One region of the Pseudoduganella sp. jia 12 genome, then DNA from elsewhere that is predicted to be linked to it. Evidence: predicted binding sites of a transcription regulator. Region 1 holds the regulator's gene; the other holds the start of a gene.
What was found. Region 1 encodes sigma-54, which starts transcription at its own class of promoters, with help from an activator protein. Its sites were predicted from a motif close to TGGCANGNAANCTGCTTT; they were not measured.
Positions count from the first base shown of each region.

Region 2: ACY65G_RS11830 (PEP-CTERM sorting domain-containing protein) is a predicted target of sigma-54. The motif match lies at 3,379-3,396, and genes of this name have one in related genera.

Region 1 is NZ_JBUXKP010000007.1:254,563-260,358, forward strand. It holds gene ACY65G_RS17485 (enoyl-CoA hydratase/isomerase family protein) at 1-139, opposite strand, end outside; gene hpf (ribosome hibernation-promoting factor, HPF/YfiA family) at 346-702, opposite strand; gene ACY65G_RS17495 (RNA polymerase factor sigma-54) at 794-2,269, opposite strand; gene lptB (LPS export ABC transporter ATP-binding protein) at 2,343-3,104, opposite strand; gene lptA (lipopolysaccharide transport periplasmic protein LptA) at 3,105-3,698, opposite strand; gene lptC (LPS export ABC transporter periplasmic protein LptC) at 3,730-4,323, opposite strand; gene ACY65G_RS17515 (KdsC family phosphatase) at 4,366-4,905, opposite strand; gene ACY65G_RS17520 (KpsF/GutQ family sugar-phosphate isomerase) at 4,905-5,796, opposite strand, start outside.
Region 2 is NZ_JBUXKP010000004.1:573,220-579,015, forward strand. It holds gene ACY65G_RS11815 (porin) at 1-705, opposite strand, end outside; gene ACY65G_RS11820 (ABC transporter substrate-binding protein) at 856-2,025, shown strand; gene ACY65G_RS11825 (2-hydroxyacid dehydrogenase) at 2,143-3,093, opposite strand; gene ACY65G_RS11830 (PEP-CTERM sorting domain-containing protein) at 3,477-4,211, shown strand; gene ACY65G_RS11835 (alpha/beta fold hydrolase) at 4,510-5,460, opposite strand.

The sequences.
Region 1 (5,796 bases):
CGCCGTCGTCGCGCCAGGCCAGCAGCGTGCCGGTAATCGCGCGGATCATGTCGAGCGACAATGAATTCAATGCCCTGGGCCGGTCGAGCGTGATGAAGCCGGTGCCATTGCGCACCTTGGTATGGACGTGGTCGGTCATGGTGTCTCGCATCGTTGTCGTTATTGGCCTCATTCTAGCCATGGATGCGGATGATGTGGCGTAAAAGGTGAACTGAAGGTGAACTGAAGGTGAACTGCGGCGAACTGCAGTGAACTGCGGGAATACGGTGGGGTGCGGACGTAACAAAGGGCGCATTGCGCGCCCTTCTGTTGCTGCAGCCAAAGGGCTGCGACCTGCATCCGGCGTTATGCGGGTGACGCGGGAATCTCGATCTCGCTCAGGTGCTTGATGGTTTCATGATTATGGTTCTGCACTTTATCCTTGTGCTTCATGACCTGGCGATCCAGCTTGTCGATCAGCGAGTCGATGGCCGCATACAGGTCCTGCGCGACGCTTTCGACAAACACGGTCTTGCCCGACATGCGCAGGTTGATTTCCGCCTTCTGCCTTTTTTCTTTCTCGGTGAGATTATCTACACTCAGGATCACACTTACATCGATCAGCTGATCGAAATGCCGTCTAACGCGTTCCAGCTTGCTCTGCACATACTCGCGAATGGCAGGGGTTACGTCGATATGGTGTCCACTGATGGTCAGATTCATACACACACTCCTAAAGAAGATCAATCCAGGTTCGTGCAGCTTCCGCCATCGAAATGCGGCGGCGCAGAGGAACCCATACACTACAGATTGCTTACAAGGACTTGCGGAGGCTGACTGGGGGAATTTTCAATGCTTCGCGATATTTGGCAACAGTGCGTCGCGCAATCACCATGCCTTGTTCACCCAGCATGTCCGCAATCTTACTGTCGGATAAAGGGTTCTTCGGGTCTTCGGCTCCTGTGAATTGCACGATCAGCGCCCGGATCGCAGTCGAGGAAGCTTCCCCACCAGCTTCGGTTGCGACGTGGCTGCCAAAAAAATACTTCAACTCAAACATGCCGTGCGGGGTGAGCATATATTTTTGAGTTGTTACCCGAGAGATAGTACTCTCGTGCAGACCCAGTGTATCAGCTATTTCACGCAACACAAGGGGCCTCATTGCCACAGCGCCATGCGAGAAAAAGTTCTTCTGCCGCTCGACGATGGCCTGGGCCACGCGGAGAATCGTGTCGAAGCGCTGGCGCATATTCTTGATCAGCCACTTTGCTTCCTGCAGCTGGGCATTCATCTGCGTTTCGCCCTTGCCCTGCTTGAGCAGGCTGGCATACAGCGCGTTTACGCGCAGGCGTGGCATCACGTCGTTGTTCAGCGTGACCACCCAGCCGCTGCGGCCTTTCCTGACCACGACATCCGGTACGACATAGTCTGACACGTCGGCCGCGAAGGCGGCGCCCGGATGCGGATTGCATTGCCGAATGACGGCTTGTGCCTCGCGCAAGTCTTCGTCGTCGCAATCGAGTGCCTTCTTCAGCTTGTTGAAGTCGCGCTGCGCGAACCACTGCAAGTGCTTTTCAACGATGCACAGCGCCATCCGCCGCGTGACCATCGGCACGCCAGGCATGCGCCGGATCTGCAGCGCCAGGCATTCGGAAGCGTTGCGCGCACCGATGCCCGCCGGGTCGAAGCTCTGCAGCAGCTTCAGCGCGGTGCGCAATTCGTCGAACTCGATCTCCAGCTCTTCCGGCATGCGTGCATGGATGTCTTCCAGGCTCTCTTCGAGATAACCGTTATCGTCGAGCGCATCGATGATCAGCTCCACCAGGGCCCGGTCGCGCGGCTCCAGCACCGTCACGCGCATCTGCTCCATCAGGTGTTCGCGCAGGCTGCGGTGGCTGGCCTCGAGCTGCGGGCGGCCGTCGTCATCGTCCGGTCCCTTGCCGCTGCCCGCACTGCTCCAGTCGGTATCGCCGGCGCCAGGGTCGAGGCCTTCGCCCTCGCCACCTTCGAACGGCTCGGGCTCCGGCGCCGCCGGCGCATCCTGCGGCGGACCGCCTTCGGGAGGCGCCTCTCCGGGCGCCTGCGTGGTGTTGATCGCCCCATCGCCCAGCAGGCGCACGGAACGGTCGAGCGGATCGTCGAGCCGCTCGAGCAGCGGGTTATCGGTCAGCAGCTGTTCCAGTTCCTGGTGCAGCTCCAGCGTGGACAATTGCAGCAGCCGGATCGACTGCTGCAATTGCGGCGTCAACGCGAGGTGCTGGGAAGTACGCAGTTGCAAAGACTGTTTCATGGCTGGTTCATGGCTGCTGGTTCATGGCTGCTGGTCATGTCTCATTATCGGTGGAACAACGCGGTCCAAGTGCTTACATGCGGAAATGTTCACCAAGATAGACACGGCGCACGGACTCGTCGGCGATGATGTCGTCGGGCCGGCCGGAGGCCAGCACGCTGCCCTGATTGATGATATACGCCCGGTCGCAGATGCCCAGCGTTTCACGCACGTTATGATCCGTGATCAACACGCCGATGCTGCGTTCCTTCAGGAAGCGCACGATGCGCTGGATCTCGATCACGGCGATCGGGTCGACACCGGCAAACGGCTCGTCCAGCAGCACGAAGCGGGGATTGGTCGCCAGCGCGCGGGCGATCTCCACGCGGCGGCGTTCGCCACCGGACAGCGACAGCGCCGTGTTCTCGCGCAGCTTCTCGATCTGCAGGTCGGCCAGCAGCGCATTCAGCCGCTCGTCGATCTCGGCCTTGCCGAGCGCCTTGCCGTCCACCTTCTGCAGCTCCAGCACGGCGCGGATGTTTTCTTCCACGGTCAGCTTGCGGAACACCGACGCTTCCTGCGGCAGGTACGACAGGCCGAGGGTGGCGCGCTTGTGGATCGGCAGGCTGGAGATGTCGGTACCGTCGAGGTCGATAGTGCCGGCATCCGACGCCACCAGGCCCACGATCATGTAGAACGACGTGGTCTTGCCGGCCCCGTTCGGGCCCAGCAGCCCCACCACTTCGCCGCATGCCACCTGCAACGACACGTCATGCACCACCTGGCGCTTGCCGTAGCTCTTTTGCAGCCCGCGCACGATCAGCGTGCTGCTGCAGTCTTGCTGCTCCCGCGCCATTTAATTCCCCGCTGCCGGCACGGCCGGCGGTTGGGTGGATGGCGCCTCGGAAGACGCTGGAGGCGCGGTGCGCTTCGGCTGGATCACCATCGTGCCGCGGCCGGCGCCCGGCTTGTCGGTGCCCGTGCTGGAATTGCGCACGCTGAAGAACTCGCGGCGGCTGTCGTAGGAAATGAACTCGCCTTCCACCTCGTCGCTCGGCTTCGAACCTTCGAGGCGGCGGATCTTGGCCTTCGAATACATCTTCACCAGTTCGGCCTTTTCGTCGTATTCGATGCGGTCGGCCTCGCCTTCCATCCACTGGTCGCCCTCGCCGTCGCGCTTCTGGCGGAACGCGACCTTCTTGCCGCCGCCCGTCAGCGTGGCGAGCTGGTAGCCGTCCGGCGTGTAGGTGACCACCGCCTTGTCGGCCTTCATGCGCAGCGTGCCGCGCGTCAGCGTGACGTCGCCGGTAAACGTGTAGACCTGCTTCACGTCGTCCGCGTCGAGGCGGCCATAGTTGATCTCGGTGGGCTTGTACGAATCTGCCTTCTCGGCGGCGGCATAGCCCGCCGCGCCCAGCAGCAGCAACGCCGACAATATGAGTCTCTTCATCTTCGATTCCTATCTGCGATTCTTGTTTGCTTCACTGCCGCGGGCGGGGCGGATACACGATGGTGCCCTGGCCCAGCTGCACCTGGCGCGTGGCATTGTTGGCCTTCATGCCAATGCCGGTCGCGGTGGCGCCGCCACTCTGCATGCGCACCGGCAGGTCGGTTTCCATGCGGTCCTCGTCCGGGTACATCGTCAGCTTCTCGGTGGCCAGGTGCATGTCCCGCGCGGCGGGCGACGCGGCCCGGTGGATGTTGACGTTCTTCGTCAGCGTCACGCGCGTGTTGTCCTGGTCGACCCGCGCATGCTCGGCGCGAATGTCCATCGGCGGCTTGTCGCCGGAAAGGCTGCGCACCACCGGCTTGTCGATCTCGGACGAATCGTCGGACGGCCGGTGCGTCAGCTTGTCGCCCGAGATGATGTAGCTGGGCTGCCCCGTTTCCGACATGCGCACGAACGAAAAGCGTTCCACGATGTAGTCGGGCTCGTCGACCTTGATGCCGGCTTCCATTTCCTCGCCGGCGCGGTTCATCAGCTCGAGCAGCCAGAACGAGCCCAGCGCGCCGAGCAGCGCGAGGACCATGCCGATCGACAGCCGGTAGCGGTGTGCCGTTCGCTGGTTACGCATCCTGTCTCCCTGTCATTTCCACACCCGCCTCCCGGTCCACGTTCAGGCCAGGAACTGGGCCATGACGCGGTCGTAACTGCCATGCGCCCGCAGCACGAATTCGCACACTTCGCGCACCGCGCCGTGGCCGCCACGGTGCTGCGTCACGTGGTGCACCCGCGTCAGCACTTCCGGCCGCGCATTCGGCACGGCCACCGCGAAACCGACGCGCGACAGGATCGGGATATCGACCACGTCGTCGCCGATGAAGGCCACCTGTTCCTCGGAAAGGTTCAGCTGCTCCAGCAGCGCCTTGAACGGCGTGAGCTTGTCATGGCCGCCCTGGTGCACGAACTCGATCGCCAGGTCCCTGGCGCGGGCCGTCACCTGCGGCGAACGGCGCGCGCTGATGATGCCGGTGAGTACGCCCGATTCCTGCAGCAGCTTGATGCCCAGGCCATCCTGCACGTTGAACGTCTTGAATGCCTCGCCTTCGGCACCGTAGTGCAGGCCGCCATCGGTCAGCACGCCGTCGACGTCGAAGATGAACAGCTTGACCTTCGCGGCCCGCTCGACGATAGCCACGTCATATTCGATACTCATCAGATCACCTTTGCCCGGGTCAGGTCATGGATGTGCAGCGCGCCGACCAGCGTGCCCGCGTCGTCGACCACCAGCATCTGGTTGATGCGGTGCTCTTCCATCACGGCCACGGCATCGACAGCCAGTTTATCCGGCCCGATGGTACGCGGATTCGCATGCATCACGTCGCCGATGACGACCTTGCCGAAATCCTGCACCCTGTCGATCAGGCGGCGCAGGTCGCCGTCCGTGAACACGCCCACGGGCCGGTACTGCGCATCGACCACCGCCGTCATGCCCATGCCTTTTTGCGTGATCTGCATCAGCGCATCCGGCAGCCGGGTATCGGCCGTCACGGCGGGAATCGCATCCCCGTGGCGCATGATGTCGCGCACGTGCGTCAGCAGGCGGCGGCCCAGCGCGCCACCCGGGTGCGAACGGGCGAAATCCTCTTCCTTGAAGCCGCGCAGGTCCAGCAGCGCGACGGCGATCGCATCGCCCAGCGCCAGTGTCACGGTCGTCGACGCCGTCGGCGCCAGGTTCATCGGGCAGGCTTCCTTGGCCACCGACACGTCCAGGTGCACGTCCGCCAGCTTCGCCAGGCTCGACTCCGGCTTGCCCGTCATCGAGATCACCATGCCGCCCATGCGCTTGACCACGGGCAGGATCGCCATCAGCTCGGTGCTTTCGCCCGAATACGAAATGGCGATGAACGCGTCGTCCGGCGTCACCATGCCCAGGTCGCCGTGCGCGGCTTCGGCCGGGTGCACGAACAGGGCCGGCGTGCCGGTGGAAGCCAGCGTGGCGGCGATCTTGCGTCCGATATGGCCGGATTTGCCAATGCCGGACACGACAACGCGGCCCTTGCAGTTCAGCAGCAGCGAGACGGCTTTCCCCACGCTCTCATCCGTT
Region 2 (5,796 bases), on a different contig from region 1:
GTTCCCGTACAGCTTGTCGAACGACGCGTTGATGCCGAACGCCTTGACTTCATAGCCCAGCAGCGCCGTGACCTGGCGGCAGGCTTTCGAATCGGCCGGCGACTCGCCCGCGCAGCCGGTGGCGGCCGGCCCGCCGGACGACGACGTGTCGCGCCCGAAGCTGTAAGTGGCGCCGGCCACGATGCCGTCGAAGTTGCCCAGGTAGCCGATCGCGTTGTCGCTGCGCGCGTTCGGCAGGTACGGGTCGATGCTGCCGATGGCGAACAGGTTCGGGCCCAGTACGTCCGCCTTCAGGCCGGCGATGTAGGTCATGTTGACCTGGCGGCCCAGCGTGAGCGTGCCCCATTTCCCCTTCAGGCCCACGTTCGCGGCACGGCCGAACAGGCGGTTGCCCTGCCCCATCGCGCCGGTATCCGGGCCGAAACCGCTTTCCAGCGTGAAGATCGCGGACAGGCCGCCACCCAGGTCTTCCGTGCCGCGAAAGCCGATACGCGACGGGAACGATCCCGTCAGCGATGCCATCCGCGTGACCGAATCGCCGTTCGCATTGGTGTTGTCCACGTGCGCCACCGCCGTGTCGATGATGCCGTAGATCGTGACGTTGCTTTGCGCATGCGCCGCGCCCGCGGCCAGCAGCGCCAGCGCGCCCGCTACCGCCATCCCCACGGCGCCGCCGCGCGCCCGTTCGCCAGTCGTGTTGTCCATGCTGTCTCCTCTAGTTATATGGTCGCTCGATAATCGAACAATCGATTGCCTATCGAACGATGAACCGATACTATGGCCGTTGCCGGGCCTTGTCAAGAATCTCAAGGAGCCTGATGATTGGCGCGGTGCCCATAACGAAGGAGACAAACCATGCAATACACGATTGCCGCCGTGCTGGCCGGCGCACAGCTGTTCGCCCTGCCAACGGCCCAGGCGCAGGACACGATCAAGGTCGGCGTGATCGCCGCGTTTTCCGGCCCCTTCGCCGACTACGGCAAGCAGATGGAAGGCGGTATCAAGGCGTATATGGCGCAGCATGGCGACACGGTGGCCGGCAAGAAGATCCAGCTGATCCTCAAGGACACCACCGGGCCTTCGCCGGAAATCGCGAAACGCCTGGCGCAGGAGCTGGTGGTGCGCGACAAGGTCGATTTCCTGGCAGGGTTCGGCCTCACGCCGGAAGCGCTGGCCGTGGCGCCCATCGCGCAGCAGGCGAAAAAGCCGATGATCATCATGAACGCGGCCACGTCGGCGATCACGACGAAGTCGAACTACATCGCACGTTTCTCGATGACGCTGCCGCAGATCTCGGCGCCGATGGGCACCTGGGCGGCGAAGAACAAGTTGAACAAGGTGGTCACGCTGGTGGCGGACTATGGCCCCGGCCTCGATGCCGAAGCGGCGTTCAGGAAGACACTGGAAGGCGCCGGCGGCAAGGTGACTGAATCGATCCGCATACCGCTGCGCAATCCGGAATTCGCACCGTTCATCCAGCGCATCAAGGATGCGAAGCCGGACGCGATCTTCGTGTTCGTGCCGGCCGGCGAGCAAAGCATCGCCTTCATGAAGGGCTACCGGGAACGCGGGCTCGCCGCGGCCGGCATCAAGGTGATCGCCACCGGCGACCTGACCGACGACCACGTGCTGCCGGCGATGGGCGACGCGACACTGGGCGTGATCACCACGTTCCACTACTCCGCCGCGCACGACTCGCCCGAGAACAAGGCATTCCTGAAGAGCTATGCCGCCGCCAACCCGAAGGGCGGACGGCCAAACTTCATGGCGGTGGCCGCCTACGACGGCATGGCCGCGATCTACGACGTGTCACGCAAATTGAACGGGAAGATCGACGGCGACAAGGCGATGGCCGTGCTGAAGACGATGAAGCTGAACAGCCCGCGCGGCCCGATCGCCATCGATCCCGCCACGCGCGACATCGTCCAGACTGTCTATGTGCGTGAAGTAAAGAAGGTCGGCAACGAGGTGTACAACATCGAGTTCGACAAGTTCACCGATCTGAAGGATCCGGGTAAGCAGTAGTTGCCACTGAGGAAAACAGGGGACGTACCCCTGTTTCAAGGAAACAAGTAACCTGGGACTACCTTTCCTCGAAACAGGGCGTTCCGGCGTTCCGGTCCATTCCCTGTTCCCAGGGCGTCACTCCACCGGCGTCAGCAACGGCTGGCCGCTGAAATGCGCCAGCAGGTTGTCGACCACCAGCTGGCCCATCGCATGCCGCGTTTCCACGGTGAGGCTGCCCACGTGCGGCGTAAGCACCACGTTCGGCAGCGCGGTGAGCGCGGCGGGCACGGACGGTTCGTCGGCGAAGACATCCAGCGCCGCGGCGCCCAGCCGCCCGTCGGACAGCGCGGCGATCAGCGCGGGTTCGTCGACCAGCGAACCGCGCGCAATGTTCACCAGCGTGCCGTCCGGCCCCAGCGCTTCCAGCACGGCCGCGTCCACCGTTCCCTTCGTGGCGGCGCCGCCCGGCGCGCAGACGACCAGGTAGTCGCTGCCGTGCGCCAGGTCGAGCAGCGATGCGGCGCGCGGCACGTCGACGCCCGCCTTCGCGTTCGGCTGCCAGTAGCGCAACTGCAGTCCGAACGCAGCCAGCCGCGCCGCGACGGCCTGGCCGATACGCCCGAATCCATAGATGCCGGCGACCTTGCCGCGCACTGCGCGCGCCGGCTTTACCGGCACGCCAGCCTGCCATTGGCCGGCGCGCACGTACGTATCCAGCATGGGGATACGCCGCGATGCCGACAGCAGCAGCGCCACCGCCAGGTCCGCCACGTCGTCCGTCAGCACGCCGGGCGTGTTCGTCACGCGGATGCCGCGCGGGCGCAGCGCGGCGAAATCCACCGCGTCGACACCGATACCGTTGACGGCCACGATCTCGAGCAATGGCAGTCGCCCGGCCAGCGCCGCGCCGATGCCCGCCATGCCGGTCGTCGCCACGCCGCGCACGGTGGCGGCAACGCCGTCGATGAAAGCGGCGCGCTCTCCGGCCGGCGCCTTCCACACGTGATGGCAAGTGAAGTGCTGTTCCAGTTGCGCCATCACGGACGCCGACGGACTTGCCGCCATCACGAGGATTTCCGGTTTCATCTGATTTTATTCATGAGTGAACGATCGGCCATTCTAGGGCGGATGTCGCATTCTTTCAATTTGTGAAACGATCCACCATTTCTTACCAGATATTTTTATTTCAATATTGAAAAAGATGATGCACGAAGAAAACAAGAAGACAGCAAATGCGTGCTTTTAGGCCACTTTCACGGCGACTCAACTGTCGGAAAATTTTACAGTTGAGCGAGCGCGACAGCCCCTTACCATGGCATCGCCAACAAGATTATGATTAAAATCAACCGCTTAACGATAACGGTTGAGGTAAGGCACACTATTTGCTTATAGATATCCACAACAAGAATAACAAGAGCCTATTCTGAAAGAGCACCTAAAGTGCAACCTAATCAAACCTGGAGCTAATAGTGAACCAAATCAAAAAAGCAGTACTCGGCGTGGCAATGGCAGTGGCAACGATGGGCGCGGCAGTCGCTGCACCGCAGACCGTGGGCGGCGTGACGTGGGATCCTGAGTACGCGCTGGACTTCGCTTCGTCGTCCGTGCAGATGCACCAGATCATCGATGCCAACGGCACGGTGGGCGGCTACGGCGTCGTGTCGACCATGAACGGCACGGGCCAGGCACAATTCTGCGCAGGCTGCGAACTGACGATCGTGTTCGGCGGCTACACCCCGACCACGGGCGGCACCGGCGCCACCACGAACTACACGGGCGGCTTCGTCAACATCTATGTTAACGACGGCCCGTCGACGATCAACCCGTACGATCCGCTGACGGTAAACGCCGGCAACACCGGCGTGGGCACGCTCTGGCTGAGCCTGGCCGGTCACGAGTACAACGGCGCCACGCTGCTGGGCACCACGAACTCGATGATGCCACCTAACCTGAGCGGCCTGGGCCAGCTGGACGTCGTGGGTGGCGTCGCTGCTGCCTACTTCGACACCAACGCGCAGATCGACGGTTCCGACCTGGCGTTCTCCGCCAGCTTCACGCAACCGTACCCGGGCGAGCCAAACCACGTTGTCGGCACGGGCAACTTCTACGGCATGACGTCGCCGGTTCCGGAACCAAGCACCTACCTGATGCTGGGCGCCGGCATGCTGACGCTGGCTGCACTGCGCCGCCGCAAGCAGCGTTAATGCGAGGCTGCCGGCTTCGGCCGGCAGCTTTGCACGGTGCGACTGTCGGAAATTTTTACAGTGACTTGCGTTGATTTACACGTGAATCGGCTGCTTCCGACATCGGCTACCCCGATCAAGGCGCTGCGTGCGTTTTCCAGGTAAACCGCGCAGCGCCCTGTCTGCATCCTGCTTTACATCCCCGCTTTACCGTAGTCCACGCTGTCCACGCTGTCCATTCCTCCGCCCGCAACATCGTCGCCACGGCATTCCCGGCAGACAGCAATGCCAGCACCTTCCGTGAACAATCCCGCAAGCGTCAACGGGCCGCCGCGCTCCGGATGAACTGCACCGTCAGGTCGGGTTGCGCCACGGGCAGCATGTGCCCGCCCTCCACCACTTCCAGCACCGCATGCGGCACCTTGCAGGCCAGCGCCTCGCCCTGTTCGCGCCATGACAGGATGCGGTCCTGGCGCCCGAACAGCACGGCCACCGGCATGCGCAATTCACCGTACTGGCTGCTGTAGCCCGGCAACTGCCCGGCTAGCGCTCCCATATCCTCCGAGGCCGCGAGGAACTGGCCCGGCCTCAGGCCGAGCAAACCGCCGCCACGCGTGGCAAAGTCATGGGGCACGGGGTCCGGCGCAAAAACCTGTTCCAGGACGGCGCCGCCGCGCGCGATCGCGCCCGGGGTGGCCACCGTCCACGCCATCAACCGGCGCATCAGCGGCGAACGCGACTCGAGGACGCGGAATGCGGCCGGCGTTTCATCGGGAAGGTGCGTCAGGGGAGCCAGCAGGGACAGGCCGGCGACGCGCTCCGGGTGATCGAGCGCCAGCGCCAGCGCCACGGCGCCGCCGTACGAATGCCCGACGAGGAGCGGCTGCTCCAGTTCCAGCCGGTCGATCAGCGCGGCCAGCGCGGCGGCCTGTTCGCGCAACCCCGCCGCCGTGCCGGGCGGGCGCATCGAATAGCCGGAACCGGGCCGGTCCACCGTCACCACGCGGTGGTGATGGGCCAGTTGCCGCGCCACCTCGTAGGTAAAGTGCGACATGTGCCCGCCCAGGCCGTGGATCATCAGCAGCGCCGGCCCGCGGCCCTGCTCGCGCACATGCAGGCGGGCGCCGGGCACGTCGACGAAAATGCCTTGCGGCGGCAGCGCCGCCTCGACCTTGCGCTCCACGTGCCGCGTGAACAGCGCGAGCCCGCCCGCCATGGCGGGTACGGCCAGGCCGGCCGCGGCCGCCACGATTGTCGCCAGCGCCGGCATCAGCACGCCCCCTTGCGGGCAGCGCGGCCGAGACGGCGGGCGGCGCCGGTCACCACGGCGGCTCGTCCATGTATTGTCATGTGCCTCTCTTCCGTTGCGCCGTGGCGCAACCCGCCGCCGCGGTGACTCCGGCCGGCGGTCGTGATTGTCGATGGAAACTGCTTGTTGTTGACTTCTTGCCGATACTTTAGCCAATCGGAATAAGCAATGCAACGGCCGCGCAGGTCGCCAGGCGCCGTCTGGAGACAGTGTCTGCTCATTGCGCTGGCGGATCGGCACGGCCGCGTCGTCGTACAGGAATGGCAGGAAGGCGAAATGCCGGCTCGCGTGACCGGT